Regions from separate parts of the Paenibacillus sp. FSL K6-1318 genome, predicted to be linked through region 2. Evidence: riboswitches for the same ligand, from Rfam matches in the RefSeq annotation. Region 2 holds a riboswitch; each other region holds the start of a gene.
The links. Region 2 has a riboswitch for S-adenosylmethionine ahead of NYE45_RS24500 (methionine ABC transporter ATP-binding protein). Riboswitches for the same ligand answer to the same signal wherever they lie in the genome.
Positions count from the first base shown of each region.

Region 1 (7,258 bases), 300 kb from region 2:
AGGACTGGAGGTGAACTAAAGTGAGTGACTCCCAAGGAAAGCTAACCACGACGCAGGCCGTTGTAATTATTGTGAATTACATGCTTGGTGCCGGGATATTGACGTTACCTCGAACGACCAGCAAGGCTGTTGGTACACCAGATGTTTGGATTTCCATCATCCTGTCCGGACTGATAATCACAGGTATCGGAATCATTATGGTTACCCTGTGTCGCAGATTTCCGGGGAAAACCGTGTTCCAGTTCACCCGTGAAATTACGGGGAGCTGGATCGCTTACATACTGGGCGGTGCCATGATTATGTATTTCATGGTCATTGCCGCTTTTGAAATAAGAGTCATGGCTGATGTGACAGGAATGTATCTACTCGAACGCACCCCCACCTGGCCGATTGTGATGGTCTTCATGTGGATCGGTATCTATATGATCTCAGGTGGACTTGGTGTCATTGTTCGTGTGTTTGAAATCATTCTGCCGATTACGATCATTATATTTGTCATTGAGATTCTACTGAGTAACCAGCTATTCGAGATTGGTAATCTGAGACCTGTTCTCGGAGAGGGGATTATGCCTGTTTTCAAAGGACTGAAGCCTTCACTACTGTCATATACGGGTTATGAGGTGATGTTAATCATGACTGCCTATATGAAAAATCCGAAGAAAAGCAATAAGGCGATGAGCTGGGGAATTCTCATATCCACTATTATATATTTGATCACGGTTGTGATGGTTATAGGCAGTTTATCGCTTGATGGGATCAAAACTCGAACCTGGCCAACGCTGGATTTGGTAAGAAGTTTCGAGATTCAAGGTCTGATATTCGAACGATTCGAATCCTTATTGCTGGTCATCTGGATTATGCAGATTTTTTCGACTACAGCGATTACACATTACTGCGCTTCGGTGGGCATTCGTGATTTGTTTCGTACCAAAAAAATCAAAGGCATTATGTACGGCCTGCTTCCGTTCATTTATTTGACGGCCATGATGCCCAAAACAGTGGATGATACTTTCGCACTAGGAGATATGTTGGGCAATGTGTCCGTATTTTTGTTTGGTATTTTACCTCTGGTACTACTGTTGTTAAGTCTGATTCGCAAAAAAGGAGGCAAGCATGCATGATTCCATTCCGTATGCTCTTACGTATAGCCTCTGCCTTATGTATTCTGTTGTTGATATCCGGATGCTGGAGCAGCCGGGAGGTAGAGGATCTGAGTCTCTATGTCGGGCTTGGGATAGATGTCGGTAAAGAGACAGAATTTGAAAAAGACATCGCTGATCAGGGAGGTACATATCCCAAGAAGAACTATGTGACCGCTACGGTGCAAATTGCTCCGGGCTTCTCCAACAGTCAATCGAGTCAGCAATCCGGTTCGCCATCTTCTGGCAAAACATCTTATTCCAATGAACAACTTACTGGAGATTCTATGTTGCAAATCTTCCGTCAGTTTGCGTTAAGGCGGGATCGGCCTCTCATTGGACATCATCTGAAGGTAATCGTCGTCTCCAAAGATATTGCCAAAAAATATGGTTTGGACCAACTGCTTGATTTTGTCCTTCGAGATAACGACATTCGGCCAAACTGTCTGGTGTTAATTAGTCATCATCGTGCGGCAGATGTACTGTCTTCCCAGGACCCTTCTCGAATTCCAGCATTTTATCTCACAGGGATCACAAACAATTCGTATCTGTCCAACAAAATCCTGGAGCCAGTATTGTTGTCCAAGTTAGACGCCCAAATGCAGTCGGGATCCAGCTTTCTGCTCCAGAATGTATTGAATTCCGATGGAGAGGACAAGTTCTCCGGAGGCAGCATATTCGATGGTAAAACGACCAAATTCATTGGGGAGCTAAGTCAAACGGATCTGGAAGGATTATCATGGCTCAAGTCCAAAGAACAAGGAGGCGTCTTAAAGACACATAACAAACAAGGATTCACCGTTGTATATGAAATCAAGAAGAAAAAAGTAAAAGTTATTCCCAAGGTAGTTGGCAATGACATTTCATTCCATGTGAAGATTGAATCTCAAGGCTGGCTTATGGAGGATTGGCGTGCTCCCGAGGAAGAGGAAAAAGGTGCGTACCTCAGAGAACTGGAAAAGGAATTTTCTGATCTGGCTGAACAACAGATTCGACAGGTGTTATACAAAATTCAGCATACCTATAAAGCTGATGTGGCGGATTTTCGGGATAGCTTGCGTATTAAAGAACCAAAAACATGGAAGAAAATCAAAGATGATTGGGACCAAATCTTCAGCACCGTGCCGATTACGTATGATGTGAAGATCACCATCACCAATCCGGGGTCTTCCACCGAATAGTGCAGCGTGGAACATTTATTATTTAAATGTTGACACATTCATGATAGATCGCTATATTAGTAAAAAATCATTTTCTTATCCAGAGAGGTGGAGGGACTGGCCCTTAGAAACCTCAGCAACAGATCTGAAGGATACTGTGCTAATTCCAGCGGGTGAAAGCCTGATAGATAGGAGCGTTTGTTTTTATTTGTCAGTAACGGCGCACTCTTTAGGAAGAGTGGGTCTTTTTTGTTTTTTCTGGATGAAGAAGTAGGGGAGTAGCAGGTATGGAGAACAACAACGACAAAGGGCATTTTCAGCGGAAAATGCAGGCCCGGCATGTGGTCATGCTCTCTCTAGGAGGAGTCATTGGAACGGGATTATTTCTCAGCTCCGGTTATACGATTCAGCAGGCGGGACCACTGGGAACTATTCTATCCTACCTGATCGGAGCGATCGTCGTATATCTGGTGATGCTCTGTCTGGGGGAACTATCTGTTCACATGCCAGAGACGGGAGCATTTCATAGTTATGCAGCCAAATATATCGGACCAGCAACCGGCTACACAGTGGCTTGGTTGTACTGGTTAACCTGGACTGTTGCGCTTGGCTCCGAATTTACAGCCGCCGGACTGCTGATGCAGCGCTGGTTCCCATCGGTAAACGTATGGATATGGAGCGCGCTCTTTGCACTGATGATCTTCCTGTTCAATGCATTGACGGTGAAATTATTTGCGGAATCCGAGTTCTGGTTCTCCTCTGTAAAAGTAGTGACCATCGTAATCTTCATTATAATAGGTGGCGCAGCCATGTTCGGCATTATTCCGATGGCAGACTCTGAACCGGCTCCATTCCTATCGAATATTACGGCATCCGGGTGGTTCCCTCATGGGGCTACAGCGATATTGATGACCATGCTTGCAGTAAACTTTGCATTCTCGGGCACCGAGTTAATCGGCATTGCCGCCGGGGAGACGGAGAATCCGGAAAAGACGATACCCAAAGCGATTCATACGACGCTGTGGCGCTTGGTTATTTTCTTCATCGGTACGATTGTTATCTTGTCTGCCTTACTGCCCATGTCGGATGCCAGTGTACTGGAAAGTCCTTTTGTAGCGGTAATGGAGCGGGTGGGTGTACCTTATGCAGCAGACATTATGAATTTTGTTATTCTGACAGCGATTCTCTCTGCTGCCAATTCAGGCCTGTATGCTTCTTCACGGATGCTCTGGTCTCTGGCTGATAAAAAAACGATCTCCCCTTGGTTTGCCAAATTGACCAAACGCGGAGTACCATTGAATTCACTTCTGATCAGTATGGTCGGTGGTGCGCTGGCGTTGCTGTCGAGCATCATTGCGCCAGGTACCGTGTATATTACACTGGTTTCCATTTCAGGTCTGGCTGTCGTTGCGGTATGGATGAGCATCAGTGCCTCCCAATACATGTTCCGCAGACAATATATCCGGGAAGGACATGCGGTCAAAGATCTGGTTTATCGTACACCGCTGTACCCCGTGGTACCGATTGTTTCATTTATATTATGCCTGGCTTCATGCATAGGTATTGCTTTTGACCCGACACAGCGAATTGCGCTGTATTGTGGGGTTCCATTTATCGCAGTGTGTTACGCTGCTTATTATCTGACAGAACGTGCGAACAAGAAAAGAGGACAAGTATATGACGCAAGCAAAACAGATTAATCCCATAGAACAGATCCTACGTGAACACTCAGTCATGATTCTGGATGGAGCGCTGGCGACCGAACTTGAACAGCATGGATGTGATCTGGATGATCCACTATGGTCGGCTCGTGTGTTAATCGAGAATCCGGATATTATCGTTCAGGTCCATGCGGATTATTTCCGAGCAGGAGCCGACTGTGCGATTACATCCAGTTATCAGGCGACGGTGGATGGCTTCAGCAAGAAAGGAATTGGAGAGCAGGATGCGTTGGACCTGATTCGCAAGACGGTGGAACTGGCTGCACAGGCGAGAGATGACGTATGGGCAGAAGTGCAGAGTAGTTTAGTAGGGAGAGAAAGCTCGACAGATCAGGTTGTAGAAGCTCCTTCGGTACGTGCAGAGACGCTGAAGAATGAGGAGAATAAAACAGATCTTACAGGGGATCGCAAAGGAGACGGTCTTCGTCCACGTCCAATTATTGCCGGGTCCGTTGGACCTTACGGCGCCTATTTGGCGGATGGATCAGAGTACATTGGTCATTACGGAGTATCCGATGAGACGCTGGCTGCATTCCATCGTCCGCGGATTGCCGCATTGCTTGAAGCGGGTGCTGATATTCTGGCTTTTGAGACGATTCCATCCTTGCAGGAAGCACAGGTGCTGGTTGATGTACTGAAGGAGTTTCCTCATGCATATGCCTGGTTATCTTTTTCTTTAAAAGACGGGACAAGCATCAGCGAGGGCACAGCGCTTGAGTTATGTGCACAGACGTTTGGTTCCGAGTCACAGATTGCGGCGATTGGCCTGAACTGTGCTCCGATGGAAGTGGTGACGGAAGCAGTGGGTATTTTGAGCTGTACCAGCGATAAACCTGTTATTGTGTATCCGAACTCGGGAGAAGTATATGATGCAGCAACGAAGACGTGGAGTGGACAGGGGACATGTGGTAGTATGAGTGACGCATCGGAAGCCTGGATTGCTGCGGGTGCGCAGATTATTGGCGGCTGTTGCCGTACTACGCCACATCAGATTGGTGCACTTACGAAGAAGTGGCGGAAATAGCTCATATCATTATGAAAATCCCTTCCACATTCTATAGAGGCGTGGAAGGGATTTTTTTATTGTGTTAAGGCATCGTATTACCTTATTCGATAACCAGCATACGTGGCGATGTCTCCCGAATGATTCGGGAAGAAAACCATGAGCCAAGACCTGCTGCAATGATGCTTAAGCAGGCGAACAGTATCATTCCACCCCAATTCAGAATCAGTGGAAGCTCTACGATACCATAATTGGAAAGGACCATTTCGAGCAGAAGAGGTAGTACATACACGCCTACGAAAATACCCAGTATCGCTCCTATAGCGGACAGCACAACCATTCCCATGGTGAGCGATAATCGGATTTGACGGGATGTCATCCCCAGAGATTTGTATATCCCGTAAGTTCTGCTCTCTTTGCGGATATTGATTCGACAGGTACTGAAAATAATGATGAACGTCACAATGATGAACAGCAATCCAATCAAGCTCATCGGATAGATCAGGATGTTCGCAGCTTCAGCGTAAACCGAATCAAGCAATGTCTTCTGGGTAACTACTGAAGCAAAATCCTTAAATTGCTCATTCAACGCCCCGGCAATCTTATCCGCTAGTGCGAGATCCTTCACATTAATGAATATGGCATCAAATTCACCATAACCCCGGTTCACACTTCTCATGGCATCGATGGTGATTCGGCCTGAAACAGACATGTTGGCAATCGCCTGATAGATGCCTGTAATGAGGAATGTACGCTTTTCTCCTTCAATATAGATGTCGATGAGATCACCGAGATCTTTGTTTGATGTTTTGGCTACATGTACACCAATGGCAATTTCATTTGCGTGCTGTGGGTTATCCCCTTTTAACGTTTCGAATCCAAGCTCCTGATAACTCCCGTCCATTACACTCAAGTTGAGACTGATGGATTGGCCCTTTACTGTTGTTGAAGATTCCGGGCTAATTACACCTGTGATGTTCCCTTGCCAGCCTACATTGCTGATCCGCGGATCCTGCGCTAATACGTGCTTTAATTCAGCCTTGGGGAAGTTACTTTTGTTCACTACGACTGCTGCGATGTTGGCGTTGTCATATCCCCATTTGGCTGCTGTCTGTTCAATTCCGATTATACTGGTCAGCAGAACATACCCCAGAACTAGCACGGAGGAAGTCATGGTAGTCAGCAGGATTGTCAGAACAGAACTTTTAGTGTTTTTGAACACATGACGGAGTCCGAGGACTGCGGTCACAGGCATTCGTGTGAACCCGACCCAGTGTGCCCATGGCGAATTCATTCTACCGGCCATCCGGCTGTGATCTGTCTCCGACATACCATACCGAATAGCCTGCACGGGTTGGATGCTGCGTGCCTTTTTGGCGTACAACACAGTAAACAAAATCACTATAGCAAATAGAAGCACACCAGCCAGTACGGCAGCGTCCAATCCTTGAACTGAAATGTTCTGATGATCCACTCGAAGAGAGGACTCAGATATATTAATGATCCACTTGGAGATCCATACGCTGAGTGTAATTCCTGGGATAATGGCTGCGATGGATAGCATCGCATATTGAATAACATAGGTACCTATCGTTCTCCGGGAAGTTAGCCCGAGTGATTTGAGAATGCCTATTGTTCTGTAATTAGCCAGGATAGCATCCGAAATCGTGAACCCGATCGTCATCAAAGCGATGGATAGCATGACAACACCCATGAAGATCATAATGAAGCCAATAACCTGGTTAATAATCAGATAGAAAGAGGAGATCGCTTCGAACTCCATTTTGGATTCAAGAAACGGAGTGCCTGTCTCACGATTGTATCGTTCCCAATACACCGAATTCATGCTGTAATCGTTGAAGTGGATGCCGATCATGTGATGTTCGTTTCCTGCGAGTGTAGCGAAATCATGCTGATAATCGACAGGATTCATCCATACCCTCGCAGTATTGGAGAAGGGCGCTCCGTATGGTACATCGATGACAATGCCGGACACATTCAGATCGAGTGTGTTTGAGCTGGTTTTGAAGCCAATGGTATCGCCTACCGAGATATGGTAGGCACTCGCCATGGACGTTGGAATCCAGACGGAGCCTTGCTCGGGAAGTGTTCCGGGCGTCCCACTGGAGAAAATAAGCTCATCTACACCCCATGGCGGTGAAGGCGTATTAAACATATACAGATACAGGTTGGGAATGTCCGTTTCATTAAGAACGATGCCTGACAATGTTCGAT
Region 1 covers NZ_CP150270.1:5,805,853-5,813,110, reverse strand. The annotation lists gene NYE45_RS25955 (GerAB/ArcD/ProY family transporter) at 21-1,121, shown strand; gene NYE45_RS25950 (Ger(x)C family spore germination protein) at 1,118-2,320, shown strand; SAM riboswitch class I at 2,393-2,494, shown strand; gene mmuP (S-methylmethionine permease) at 2,587-3,999, shown strand; gene mmuM (homocysteine S-methyltransferase) at 3,977-5,044, shown strand; gene NYE45_RS25935 (ABC transporter permease) at 5,127-7,258, opposite strand, start outside.
Region 1: linked by a shared signal. The riboswitch ahead of mmuP (S-methylmethionine permease) and the one ahead of NYE45_RS24500 (methionine ABC transporter ATP-binding protein) in region 2 are both predicted to bind S-adenosylmethionine.

Region 2 (7,258 bases):
GCTTTGCATTGATCGCTTTCGCCAGTTCCCTCATGATGGCGCTAGGCATAAGGCAGGAGGCAAAAGATGGTGGATTGGAGCGTCTGAATAAATACCCTCGGGTCACTAAAAAATTCAGGAATCTGGTCTGGTTCTCCACGGTTTACACGTATCTCGTTGTATACACGGGTGCATTTGTGAGCCACACGGATTCTGCAGGCGGATGTTCCGGATTCCCGCTCTGTAACGGGCAGATTATTCCTGAGCTTTCGGGTGGGGTGGCGGTTGCGTTTGCTCACCGTGCTGCGGCTGCATCGCTCGTAATTGTTATCGCTATTCTGGGTCACTTCGCTTACCGTAATCATCCGGATAACAAGGAGATGCGTACCCTTGGTGTGGTATCCGTTATTCTGATTTTGATGCAAGTGGTCATTGGTATTTTCATGATGGTGACGATGAGCCGTCCGGAAGTATACATGTTCGTAGCCCTTGCTCATATGCTGGATATCGCCATATTGTTCGGGGTTTTAACGTATATGAGTTTCCTAGTGTACAAGCTGCATCGCCCAGCTAATCGTTTCTAAATTTCGTTGAGGTTGGAACGACTCTTGGGCTAAATTTGAAAGTCCACCATTCAGTGATGTACATCATTGGACAGGTGGACTTTGTTTGATGTCAGGGGGATCAGGGCAACCTATGGCAAGCAGCAATTACACGTATACTCGGAATGGTTTATGTATGATGGTGATGAATCTTTGTTGATGTGGAAAAGAGGAGGTTAGTTATGCTGCGAACGTTGCTGGGAGAAAAGCCGCGTATAAACGAAGGGTTATTAAAGGAAGCGATGGAGTCCATGGCGCATACGCTTGAGCTGTTTCAGCGACAAATGCATGTGGACCATGATCCCACGCATGACTATCGGAAACTGTATGTGTGGACGCAGGGACTCATCTCCTCGCTGGATGAACTGGAGCAAAGCTGTTTCGCTGCTGCTCATTTTCGCAAAAAGGTCGTTGCAGGCTCTACGGACGATATGACGCAGGCCGAGAAAGCCGAATATGCCCGATATGTTTATTTCTATAAAGATGGCTTCATCCGTTGTTTTGCCATTCTGGATAAAGTCGGCACCGTATTGAATGAAATATTCGAGCTGAATACCTCAAATACAAAAGCACATTTTTCTTATTTTACCGTGTTAAGGCAGTTCGATTATGCGACGCAGCATCATGACCTTGCCTTGCGATTGATTCAGATCAAGGATTCATATCGTGAACCGATGAGCAAGCTGCGCAAACGACGTAATATGGAAATTCACTACATGAACTCTGAAATGCATGATGATTTGTGGCAGTTACACCAGACGTTGCAAGGGAAAGTGAAGTTGGAGGATCTGGATCAGCATGTGCATGAAATGCGTCAGGGCGTGGATATGGTATGTGAAACGTTAAGTACTTCATACGGCTATATTAATCAGATATGGCTTAAGCAAGGTAAGAAACGTTAACGCAGTAAATAAAATGAAATAATTCCCTTTGACAAATCGGAATACTTGGATTATACTGAGTTTCAGACCGAATGGTACATGAATATCGTTATTTTTACAGAAGTTTCTGAACTATTGAACAGTATATAACATGAACTACATGAACTTATAGAATCTTACAACCTCATATTTCTTATCGAGAGTGGCGGAGGGACAGGCCCGATGAAGCCCGGCAACCGATTTATAATGAATGACACATGTGTCATTCGTTATAGATGTTAGGTGCTAATTCCTACAAAATGGTGCAAGACACGATTTTGGCAGATGAGAAGGTAAATTCACGTGAAGAGCCGTCTTTGTATCTGCAAAGGGGCTCTTCTTTTTTTGTACGTAAAGGGGAGTTTTCCTTTCTTTCGGGTAAAGATACATGTAGGTGGTAGGAAGGAGCAAGTGCTATTGATTGAATTAAAAGGTCTAACTAAGACGTATGGTAAAGGGGCAAAATCAACAACAGCGTTATCCAATCTGGATTTAAGCATCCGCAAGGGTGAAATTTATGGCGTCATTGGCCATTCCGGAGCGGGTAAAAGTACACTGATTCGCTGTATTAATTTGTTGGAACGTCCAACGGAGGGTGAGGTATGGGTTGACGGGATCAACCTGACTGAACTGAGTAAAACTGAATTGCAGCAACAGAGACGCAAGATTGGCATGATTTTTCAACATTTTAATCTGCTATCCTCGGCAACGGTATATGACAATGTGGCTTTTCCACTAAAGCTTGTAAATACACCCAAGGAAGCCATTGATCGCAAAGTGAAGGAAATGCTCACTCTGGTTGGCCTGGAGCACCATAGCAGCAAATATCCGGCTCAATTATCGGGTGGACAGAAACAACGTGTTGGGATTGCAAGAGCGCTTGCGAGTGATCCGAATGTACTTCTCTGTGATGAGGCTACTTCGGCACTTGATCCGCAAACAACGAATTCAATCCTGAAGTTATTGCTCGACATTAATGAAAAATACAACCTCACGATTGTGCTGATCACACATGAGATGCACGTCATCCAGAACATCTGCGACAAGGTTGCTGTCATTCATCAAGGTGGCATTGTGGAACAGGGGCCTGTAACAGAAGTATTCCTGAAGCCGCAGCACGCCATTACGCGGGACTTCACGATGCGTGACCATGAAGCTGGACTTGCTCTGGAAGAGACCGCTCTGGCGAATGCAAGCGTTGAATTGCAGGCAGGTGCTGCTTCCAAACTTGTGAAGATATCCTTTCTGGGTAATAAAACATATGAAGCGATTTTGTCCAGAACGGTACGTAAGACAGGCGTGGATTTTGCCATCCTGCAAGGTACGATCTCTACGATCAAACAGGTTCCTTATGGGCAACTGACCGTTCGGTTCGAGGGTGAGTCGGATGCGATTGAACGGACGATATCCGAATTAACCGCAGAAGGACTTGATGTGGAGGTGCTACGTTAGATGGATTTTTCAACCGTACGTTGGGAAGAGGTTGGTAAAGCTTCCATAGAGACACTGCAAATTTTGGGTGTATCAGGCTTGTTTACCGTTATCTTAGGTTTACCGCTCGGAGTTCTGCTGTTCATGACAGCCCGTTCTGCTTCGATTAAGTCACGGGCAGTGTACACGATACTATCCCTGATTGTTAATATTTTGCGCTCAGTCCCATTCATCATATTGATTGTTGCTCTTATTCCATTCACTCGTATACTCGTCGGTACAGCTACGGGGGTACTCGGCGTTATACCTCCTCTGGTGATTTCAGCAGCTCCTTATTTCGCCCGTTTGGTGGAGAACACGCTGCGTGAAGTGGATCGGGGTGTCATTGAGGCGGCACAGGCGATGGGCGCATCGACCGGACAGATTGTAAGACGGGTGTTACTGCCTGAGGCGCTGCCTGGTCTGCTTGCTGGTATTACGATCACCATCGTTACGCTCGTCTCCTATACGGCAATGGCGGGCATGGTTGGTGGTGGAGGCCTGGGAACACTGGCAATTAACTATGGATACTTCCGTTATCAGAATGAAATCATGATCATCTCCGTAGTGTCGATGATCATTCTAGTGCAAATACTCCAGATGGCTGGAGATCGCTTGGTTACATTTTTCACCAGGAAATAACACATAGATAACATGATGGATGTGCAATAATGCGGATGCCACATGAAAAAAATGATTAGAGAAGGGGTTTTACACATGAAAAAATGGTCTATTGCTCTACTTAGTCTTATGTTGATTGCGGTTCTCGCAGCTTGCGGAAACAACAAGGACGCCGATAGCGGCGCAGACAATTCAGCAGGTGCACCACGTACAGTTGAATTGAAAGTTGGAGCTTCACCTACACCACACGCAGAGATTCTGGAAAGCATCAAGCCTGAACTGGAAGCACAAGGGATTCGTTTACAAGTCGTTACGTTCAATGATTATGTTCAACCCAACCAGCAACTTGCTGATGAAAAATTGGATGCAAACTTCTTCCAGCACCAGCCTTACCTGGACACAGAGAATAAAGAACGTGGATTCAATCTCGTTGCTGTAACACCTGTTCATGTTGAGCCTTTTGGCGGATACTCCAAAAAAATTAAGTCCTTGGATGAATTGGCAGATGGCGCAAAGGTAGCGATTCCGAATGACCCATCCAATGGTGGACGTGCGCTGTTGTTGCTCGCGAAGGAAGGTATTATTACGCTGAAAGACAACACAAATATTACTTCTACGATTCAAGATATCACAGCAAATCCGAAGAACCTGGATATCATTGAGCTGGATGCAGCCATGATGCCTCGTCAGTTGGATGAAGCGGATCTGGTATTCATCAACGCTAACTATGCGCTTGAAGCGAACCTGAACCCGGCGAATGATGCTTTGCTGATCGAAGATCTGCAAGGTAACCCATATGCAAACATCCTCGTTTCCCGTGAGGACAACAAGGATGCCGATGCAATCCAAAAACTGGCTGCTGCTCTGCACTCCGAAGAAGTGAAAACATTCATCAAAGAACGTTATAAAGGTGCAGTTGAACCTGCAACTGAATAATTCACGATATGTATGATATGATGTGAAGTTTGTAAGAAATAAGCCGTATATCTCTCCAGAAGAGATATACGGCTTATTTTATGTTTCCTAGTCTGTACTGACGTGAGAATCAACAAGGATCAGGGCTTATCTTGTTTATCTGCGTTGGATGGATGCCCAGATTGGCGGTAATAGGATAATTCATTCTGATCAGCATATTGCTGCTCATCTGCTTCTTGCAGGTACGTCCTCTCGGAGGGAGAGAGTGTTTCTTCTTCTCCATGTGAGCTTTTGATCTTGTATCTGATCCACCCGATTAGCCCAAGAACGACAACCAGGATCAAGGCCCATCCTTTTTTGAGCAAAAGAAGAGCACTGAATTTCTGGGAAGCTGTGTATCCGATCCCGCCCATCAGAAGACTGTTGAGCCCTATGGTGGATGTTTTGTCAGTCGAAGCATTGTACTCCTCATAGGTATATCCTGCATTAATGCTAAGTTGATTAAGGACCGTTTCCTCGAATGCCTGGCGGCTCTGTTGAAAGTTGGTCGTATCTGTAACCAGAATGGCTGTGATGTAGCCTTCGCGTGTCAGAAGCTTTACATTGTAATTCACCATGGCTTGCTGATCAGCATTCTTGAAACCAAGGGAGTAGACCAACTGATGCTTGCTCTTATCATATGCCGGTTCGATTTCCCATCCTGTTATGTACGTTCTATATTCAGGATCAAGCTCTCTGTTGTCTTCTTCTGTGCCTCGGATATAACTGCTTAACAGTTCTTCAGCACTCAAATTTTGATCGTCATCATGAATATGACCTGTCTTCACGTACTCGAACACGACATACCACGAGCCGAATTCGCTATTGCTCGTTAGGCTTCCGATTTCATTCCCGTTAGGCTTTCCACCACTGTTAAGTATCGAACGTTGGGTATTGGCCTTATCCAGATAGGAATGGCTCTCAGGGACTTCCAGGGTGGCCTTACCGTCCAGAGAGACAGATGCTGGTCCAGTAATCCAATCGTACTCATCAGGTGCCTGCTCAGTCTCATTTGCCGCTGATACCTGTAGGGCACTAGAGATTGTGAATAAACTCAGCATCAAAAGTGTAAGAAACGATATCCATCTTTTGTTCTTCATGTTCATGTTGAGGTCCTTTCGGGTTATATCCTCGACAGTATCACAGGTGTCTGATTTCGATCAAGATATATTTGGAATTATAGGTGGATACTTCCTTAGAGATAACCGAGTTGTAGGAGGAGGATAAATCTTTTATACTGGATAGTGACTGCTCTTTGAAGAGGGGGATGAACGTGAAGGGAAAGGTTGCCCTCATAACGGGAAGTGCCAAAGGTCTTGGTAAAATGACGGCCCTCAGTCTGGCAGATCAGGGGTGTCATATTGCCCTCAACTATGTACACAGCAGAACAGAAGCTGAGGCTTTAAGGGCTCAGATTACAGCCAAGGGTGTGCGGTGCATTGCCATCCAGGCTGATATATCCAAGGTGCAAGATATTGCTTCATTGGTTGAACAGGTGGAAGACAAGCTGGGCAGTATTGATATTTTGGTAAATAACGCGGGGCCATTTGTCCGTGAGCGTCGATTATTTGCGGATTATGCTGAAGATGAGGTGCAGATGCTTGTACAGGGGAACCTGTTGGGGCCCATGTTACTGGATCAGCGTGTATTGCCAGAGATGAGACGCAAGCAATGGGGACGCATTATCCATTTTGGCTTCAGTCATGCCGGAGAAGCGAGATCCTGGCCCCACCGCGCAGTGTATGCGGCTGCCAAGGTGGGTCTGGTATCTTTTACGAAGACACTCGCGGTTGAAGAAGCTCCTTATGGAATTACGGTTAACATGGTATGTCCAGGAGATATTCGCGGTGCCAACAAGGAAAAAACGATTGATGAGATGGCAGGCATCACCGACGAGGAAACGCCAAGAGGACGACCCGGTAGCGGGGAAGATATTGCACGAGTCATTACGTATCTGTGCCTTGATCATTCCGATTTTATAACAGGCAACATTATGGATGTATCTGGAGGACTTGATCCGATTCGTCCAACCATACAGCGCGAGGATACTTAAAAGGTGAATTGAAGGACGTACGTGGAAAACTGGTCAAGGTGACAGTGAGAAATGGACTCTCTGCATATGCACACAAAAAAAGAGCCCTCCGCTTCATGCGAAGCGAAAGGCTCTTGAGGTTTATTTCGTGAAGGATTGATTAGAATACTTGTACGACTTCTTGTACACCCTCAACTTCTTCGAGAAGGGCGCGTTCAATCCCGGCTTTTAAGGTAATGGTGGAGCTTGGGCAACTGCCGCAGGCACCGACCAGTTTCAGCTTAATGATGCCGTCCTCCACGTCGACCAGTTCCACGTCACCGCCATCGCGTTGCAGGAACGGACGAAGTTTGTCAAGCACATCAGATACCTCATCGTACATGGTGCTTTGTGCGTTTTCGCTCATATTGTTCAACTCCTTTCCTTCCTATATTATATTACAAATGGCCATAAATTAAAATGGTCAAACAAAGCAGGTGAACTTAAATGAGACCGATTATTGAATTTTGTGCCAATAATATGCATTTTGGCACAGATGAAGTCATGGATCAATTGGAAGAAAATCCAGACTATGATGTGATTGAATACGGCTGCCTCACCAATTGCGGCCAATGTTCTATGACTCCTTTTGCACTGGTGAATGGTGAAGTTGTCATCACGGACAAAGTGGAAGATCTATA
Region 2 covers NZ_CP150270.1:5,507,991-5,515,248, reverse strand. The annotation lists gene NYE45_RS24510 (heme A synthase) at 1-563, shown strand, start outside; gene NYE45_RS24505 (Cthe_2314 family HEPN domain-containing protein) at 764-1,483, shown strand; SAM riboswitch class I at 1,653-1,793, shown strand; gene NYE45_RS24500 (methionine ABC transporter ATP-binding protein) at 1,919-2,953, shown strand; gene NYE45_RS24495 (methionine ABC transporter permease) at 2,954-3,613, shown strand; gene NYE45_RS24490 (MetQ/NlpA family ABC transporter substrate-binding protein) at 3,689-4,528, shown strand; gene NYE45_RS24485 (DUF2167 domain-containing protein) at 4,648-5,607, opposite strand; gene NYE45_RS24480 (SDR family oxidoreductase) at 5,820-6,599, shown strand; gene NYE45_RS24475 (NifU family protein) at 6,739-6,984, opposite strand; gene NYE45_RS24470 (YuzB family protein) at 7,065-7,258, shown strand, end outside.

Region 3 (7,258 bases), 3.2 Mb from region 2:
GTGCATCATGGCGGACCTGACAAGGCCGTTTGTGTATACGATTACAGTCGTTATCCGGCGTTGGAACAGCTGATGGATCGCAAGCTGGACTGGGGAGCTTGTGGAGAAAATCTGACGGTTGAAGGCTGTGCCGAAGAAGACGTACGGATTGGTGATGTGTACGAGTTGGGCGAAGCCACGGTGCAGGTCAGTCAGCCCAGACAACCTTGCTTCAAGCTGGGTGCGAGGTATGACTATAAGGAACTTCCTGTTTATTTTCAGGAGAGTGGACATACGGGCTTTTACTTTCGTGTACTGCAAGAAGGGGAGGTAAGGCCTTCGTCGATATTTCGACGGATCAGCACCGATCCTACATCAATGACGGTTCTTGAAGCCAATCGAATTATGCATCAGGGGAAAGAAAATGCCGAAGGTATTCAGGCGTTACTGGCCATTCCTGCGCTGTCAGACAGCTGGAGGCAGACGTTAATGAAACGATTGTCCAAGCTGGAGATTAAGTAGCAGGGTAATTATAGTGTCATCAAGTAAAGCAATATCAATTCCTTTTTAAACTAACTTGGGAGTGTGACTAACATGACGATCTTAGGCGCAATTGAAGCAGGCGGAACCAAATTTGTATGTGGTATTGGCACGGAAAATGGAGAAGTTCTGGAACGCGTAAGTTTTCCCACGACGACACCGGAAGAGACAATGGCTCAAGTGATTTCGTTTTTTGAAGGCAAAGGCATTGAAGCTCTGGGCGTAGGTTCATTTGGCCCGATTGATCCGATTGAAGGAAGCCCAACGTATGGTTATATCACAACAACACCGAAACCACATTGGGGACAGTATAACGTCATTGGCAAGCTCAAGGAGCATTTTGATGTACCGATGACATTTGATACGGATGTGAATGGTGCGGCACTTGGAGAAGCAACCTGGGGCGCTGCACAAGGTCTTGAGAGCTGTCTGTATATCACTGTGGGTACAGGCATTGGTGCAGGTGCTGTGGTTGGCGGTAAAATGGTCCATGGATTGTCACATCCAGAGATGGGACATATCATTGTACGCAGACATCCGGAGGATACATACGAGGGTTTCTGTCCATACCATGGTGACTGCCTCGAAGGTCTTGCAGCAGGCCCGGCCATTAACAAACGTTGGGAGCAACCGGCTTACGAACTGCCAGCAGATCATAAAGCATGGGAGATCGAAGCGCACTACCTGGCACATGCACTGATGAACTATGTTCTGATTCTCTCACCGCAGAAAATCGTAATGGGTGGCGGGGTTATGAAGCAGGAGCACCTGTTCCCGATGGTTCGCAGCAAACTGCAGGAGTTGCTTGCAGGATACGTTCAGCATCCGGCACTACAATCCGATATTGACCAGTATGTTGTTTCACCAGGACTTGGCGACAATGCAGGGCTGTGCGGTTCACTGGCGCTTGCCAAATTGGCGTTGAATAAGTAGAACAATAAGGGATTGACGAATTTTACCATTGTGGTATGATATGGGCAACAGCATAGCACGGTTAATGAGGAAGCACCTCTCTTGCATGGATTTTGCAGGAGAGGTGTTTTTTTGTGCGCCTGTAGGTAGCATAACTAACCCGTATAGGCTGAAATGTGAAAGGGAGGGAACGGAAAATGGAAGTCATTTTCATGAACAGATTGTCCAGAATGTCAGATCAAAATGCAGAATATGCGCAGCTATGGATTGGAGAAGAGGAGGATAGCTGGCAGCTGGGATGGAGTCGTTACGAGGAAGGAGAGCGTGAGGACAGCATTTGGTACGAAGGGACCTCTTGGGAGGAGCTGCTTCATATCTACCGTCATCAGCTTGCCATACAGATGAGTGAGGGGTACCGACCGCAGTTGCAGGGTTTATTTCACGAGAATGATGATCTGAAGTCACGCAGTTATGGTGGACAGCGGCTCCATTGTTACAGTGAGTTATACGGCAATGAGCAGTTATATACGGATCTCTGCACATGGCGCAGGAAGAGAGCTGTGTCTGACCGGAAGGCACCGTATTTTATAGCAACGAACCGTCTGCTGCGTCTGATCAGTGCCTTTGTTCCGCAGTCGATGGATGAACTGATGCAACTGCCCGGCGTAGGGGAGAGCAAAGCAACCGAGTATGGTACGGAGTGGATGGAGATTACGAATGGGTTGGAGCGTTCAACGACATTCCCGCTGGACTGGGTATACACGGCACTGAAGGAAGAAGAGTATGAGAGCTGGTTATATAAGCAGAGAGAGCAGAAGTACAAGCAGGAACTCGACAAGTTCACCACGCGCAAGCAAGTGCTTGAGGGTATGAAGGAAGGATATACGTTAGAGGAGATTGTTAATCGATCCGGATTATCCCGACGTGAGTTGATTGAGCTGTTAGAGACACTGGATCTCGAAGGTTATGATACCGATTGTCTTCTGGACGTGGAGCTGGCAGTGATGCCAGAGAACGAACAAGAGGCCGTATGGAGTGCGTATGAGGAGCTGGGAGATACGTTCCTGAAGCCAGTATTACATAAGGTGTATGGAGGAGAGAAACCCGACGGAGGAAGTCTGGAGCAGGTCTATGAAAGACTGCGCATGATTCGAATCCGCTTTCGTCGGCATGCAGAGACAGAGCAGAATGTAGGTTAGGTGAAGGAAATGAAAAAAAGACGAGGCGTTTCTCCCACAGGAGCGCTTCGTCTTTGTTATTTCATTTCATTTGAGTTCATACCCAGTCTTTTTTGCGGAAAATGAAGAACATGCTCAGGCCCAGGGTAACCATCAGGCCAATCACAACAAAATAGCTGTATTTCCAGTTAAGCTCTGGCATATTCGTAAAGTTCATACCGTAGATACCGGTAATGACCGTCAGCGGCATGAAGACCGTGGTAATGGCGGTAAACACACGCATGATCTCATTCGCCCGGTTCGCAATACTGGATTGGTAGGCTTCTCGCAAGTTGCCCATCAGGTCGCGATATGTTTCAAAGGTTTCAGATATTTTTACAGCATTCTCATAGATGTCACTGAAATACTTTTGCAGCTGATCATCAATGAGACGCAGATCTTTTTTGTTCAGTGTGTTAATAACCTCTTTCTGAGGTCCAAGCACTTTCTTCAGCCACAGAATCTCACTGCGCAGCCCGATGATTTCATTCAGATGTGACTTTTTGGTGTGCATCAGAATGTCTTCCTCAAGCTTCTCGATCCGAGCTTCAATTCGGTCACCTACGGTGAAATAATTATCAACAATCAAGTCAACCAGCAAGTAGAGCAGACGATCCGGTGTGCTGATTTCCTGTTCCCAGAGAATGGGTTTCAGTGTGCGCAATTCGCTAACCTTCTGCTTCGTAACACTAATGATGAAATGTCTGCCAAGGAACAAGTTCACCGCACGTAGAAATATTTCTTCATCATCGAAACGGATGCTATTGATCACAATAAAGTAATGGTTCTCATAAATTTCAATCTTCGGACGTTGTTCTTCATCACTGAGACAGTCTTCCACTGCCAGATCATGCATTAAGAACAGCGGCTGAAGTACCGCCAAATCGTCTACGTCCGCATCAATCCAGTAAAATCCTTCCGCTGGTGGAGTCAGCGCCTGCTGAATGTCGTCCACCGGAATAAATACACCGTTGTTAACCAACCGGATTTTCATTGTTAATCTACTCCTTCTGCACCCGCCAACCTGGCGGATATTATCATTATGGGCGCAAAAAGAACAAATCAGCCGGTCGGCAGCGGAGCCTGGAGATCAGGGCTGCGTTCATTATATAATCAAACGGAAGTCACGTCCCGCTGCCGGCATGCTGATGTCAATTCTCTATGCAGTTTGTCGGAATTCGGCTGCCAGTCAGGCCTCGGGTCGCCATCCATTTAATATGTCACCTCTCACATAAGGGTTTATAACACCTTGTTTAGTATACCGCTGGTACAAGGTGCTTTCAAGCGCAAAAATGTGTCTATTTCGCGCCCTGAGGCAGTGTATGATAACGGATGATGAACGGTTCCGATCTGGAAAGCAGACGTAGAACTGCAACTTGACGTGAGGGCATTAATGTAATAAAGTAGACGGTGAACCATATTAAATTACAACTTAATACAGCGAAATCTTATCAAGAGTAGGTGGAGGGACTGGCCCGATGAAACCCGGCAACCGGCGGTATACCGCACGGTGCTAATTCTTGCAGCGACCAAGTGTCCGAGTGACACTGTTGTAACTGAGAGATGAGAGAGGCGCATATCTATTTACATATGACCTTTCTCGAAATCCGAGGAAGGTCTTTGTCATATGCCCCGACTTCTCAGCAGTGATTTTCGCTAAGGAACTTGAGATTGTCGTAACTTTGGATGGAACTTCAATTCAATGTTTGGAGACAAGCTCATGGCAGCCTATAACTGTATTGATGTGAAGACATCAAGCCAGCGGTGGCTGCATCTATTTATGCACAAGGAGGAGTTAGACTTACCATGCCAATCAAAATACCCGATACTCTACCAGCAAAAGAAGTACTCGAAGGAGAGAATATCTTCGTCATGGATGAAACTTCTGCATACAAGCAGGATATTCGTCCACTCCGTATCGCTATATTAAACCTGATGCCTACAAAGGAAACGACTGAAACACAATTGCTTCGTCTGGTCGGAAACACGCCCATTCAGGTGGATGTCGTTCTGGTACATCCCAAATCCCATACGTCGAAGAATACGTCTCAGGAGTATTTGGATCTGTTCTATAAAACCTTCGATGAGATTGAGCACCGCCGTTTCGATGGCATGATCATTACGGGTGCACCTGTGGAACAGATGGATTTCGAAGACGTGAACTATTGGAATGAAATCCAGGAGATCTTCGAATGGACCAAAACTAATGTGACTTCAACTCTGCACATATGTTGGGCTTCCCAGGCAGGTTTGTACCATCATTTTGACGTACCCAAGGTTGCGCTTGATGAAAAGTGTTTTGGTGTTTTCCCGCATACGATCAACAAGCCTCATGTTCCGTTGTTGCGTGGATTCGATGAAGTATTCAACGTTCCACATTCCCGTCATACGGAAGTGAGACGCGAAGATATTGAAAAGAATGAGAATTTAGAGATTTTGGCTGAATCCGAAGAAGCCGGTATTTTCCTGGTTGCTACCAAAGACGGCAAACAAATTTTTGCCACAGGACATGCCGAGTATGACCCCTTCTCATTAAAGTGGGAGTATGACCGGGATGCAGCCAAAGGGTTGGATATCGCATTGCCTAGACATTATTATCCGAATGATGATCCTTCCCGTGTGCCACCGGCTACTTGGCGCGCTCATGCCAACTTATTATTCTCTAATTGGCTCAATTACTATGTGTATCAAGAAACACCTTACGATATTGGCCCGCAAATCTAATCGAGATTACAGGAGGATGCAGCAATGGAAGACAACAACAAGTTGAAAATCGAAAGCCGCTTAGCACAAATTGGGTCCATCAATGAACCGGTAACAGGCGCCATTAACTTTCCGATCTATCAATCCACTGCGTTTCGCCACCCGAAGCTTGGACAAAGCACGGGGTTTGATTATATTCGTACGACCAACCCAACACGCAAAGTGTTGGAAGAAGCAGCCGCAGCGCTGGAGTCCGGTGATGCAGGGTTCGCCTGTAGCTCGGGTATGGCTGCGCTGCAAACCATCTTTGCCATGTTTGGTCAAGGGGATCATCTGATTGTATCGCTGGATCTGTATGGCGGAACCTATCGTCTGCTTGAACGCATCTTGTCCCGTTTCGGCGTAACTGCAAGTTATGTGGACACGAATGACCTTACAGCACTGGAGAATGTTCGTCAGCCGAATACCAAAGCTGTATTCATCGAGACACCAACCAATCCACTGATGATGATTACCGATGTTGAAGCTGTCGCTTCCTGGGCGAAAGGTTACAACCTGTTGACAATTGTTGACAACACGTTGTTGACTCCATTTTTCCAACGTCCGATTGAACTGGGTGCCGATATCATCATTCATAGTGCTACCAAATATCTGGGCGGACACAATGATGTGCTAGCCGGATTAATCATAACTAAAGGTGAGGCATTATCTGCGGAAATGGCGTTCCTGCATAATTCAATTGGGGCCGTGTTGTCTCCAAGTGATTCCTACCAGTTGATGAAAGGCATGAAAACGCTGGCTCTTCGCATGGAGCGTCACGAGTACAATGCGCTTACCATTGCCAAATACTTGCTTGAGCATCCGGCAGTAGGTGAAGTATATCATCCAGGCTTGTCGGATCATCCGGGGTATGAAGTTCAGAATAAACAATCCACGGGTAACACAGGTATCTTCTCTTTCAAAGTGAAGGATGCACGTTATGTTGAACCATTGCTGCGTCATATCAAACTGATCGCTTTTGCCGAAAGTCTCGGTGGCGTAGAATCACTTATGACTTACCCGGCGGTACAAACGCATGCGGATATACCACTTGAAATTCGTGACGCTGTAGGTGTGGATGACCGTCTGCTTCGGTTCTCCGTGGGCATTGAACATGCAGATGATCTGATTGCAGATCTTGGCAATGCGCTGACAGCTGCACAACAGGAAGTGGAAGGAGGCGTGCACTCATGAGTGAGTTCAATAACAAGCCCAATTCCGAGTTGAAATTTGATACCAAATTGCTTCATTTCGGTGATGAGATCGACAAAACAACTGGAGCCTCGAGTGTACCGATCTATCAAGCTTCGACGTTCCATCATTTTGATATTTTCAATCCACCTCAGCATGATTACAGTCGTTCGGGTAATCCGACACGTCAGGCTTTGGAAGATTACATCACACTGCTGGAGGGTGGAGCACGAGGATTCGCCTATTCATCGGGAATGGCCGCGATATCCAGCGTGTTCATGATGTTCTCCGCAGGGGATCACATGATTGTAACGGAAGATGTATATGGAGGTACGTATCGTTTGCTTACTTCCATATTAAGCCGTATGCAGATCGAGACGACCTTTGTAGACATGACCAATATAGATGAAGTAAAAGCGGCGCTCAAGCCAAACACTAAGGCAGTTTATATGGAAACACCGTCCAACCCGACACTGCGAATCACGGATATCGCTGCCGTGACTAATTGGTCGAAGGAACATGACCTGATCACGATTCTGGATAACACCTTTATGACACCTTACTATCAGCGTCCAATTGAGCTGGGTGTGGATATCGTCGTACATAGTGCTACGAAGTTTCTCGGAGGTCACAGTGATGTACTGGCAGGGTTAGCCGTTGCTCGCACGGAATCACTT
Region 3 covers NZ_CP150270.1:1,939,913-1,947,170, forward strand. The annotation lists gene NYE45_RS08700 (MOSC domain-containing protein) at 1-501, shown strand, start outside; gene NYE45_RS08705 (ROK family protein) at 574-1,452, shown strand; gene NYE45_RS08710 (HRDC domain-containing protein) at 1,629-2,630, shown strand; gene corA (magnesium/cobalt transporter CorA) at 2,707-3,642, opposite strand; SAM riboswitch class I at 4,094-4,218, shown strand; gene metA (homoserine O-succinyltransferase) at 4,455-5,372, shown strand; gene NYE45_RS08725 (PLP-dependent transferase) at 5,397-6,584, shown strand; gene NYE45_RS08730 (PLP-dependent transferase) at 6,581-7,258, shown strand, end outside.
Region 3: linked by a shared signal. The riboswitch ahead of metA (homoserine O-succinyltransferase) and the one ahead of NYE45_RS24500 (methionine ABC transporter ATP-binding protein) in region 2 are both predicted to bind S-adenosylmethionine.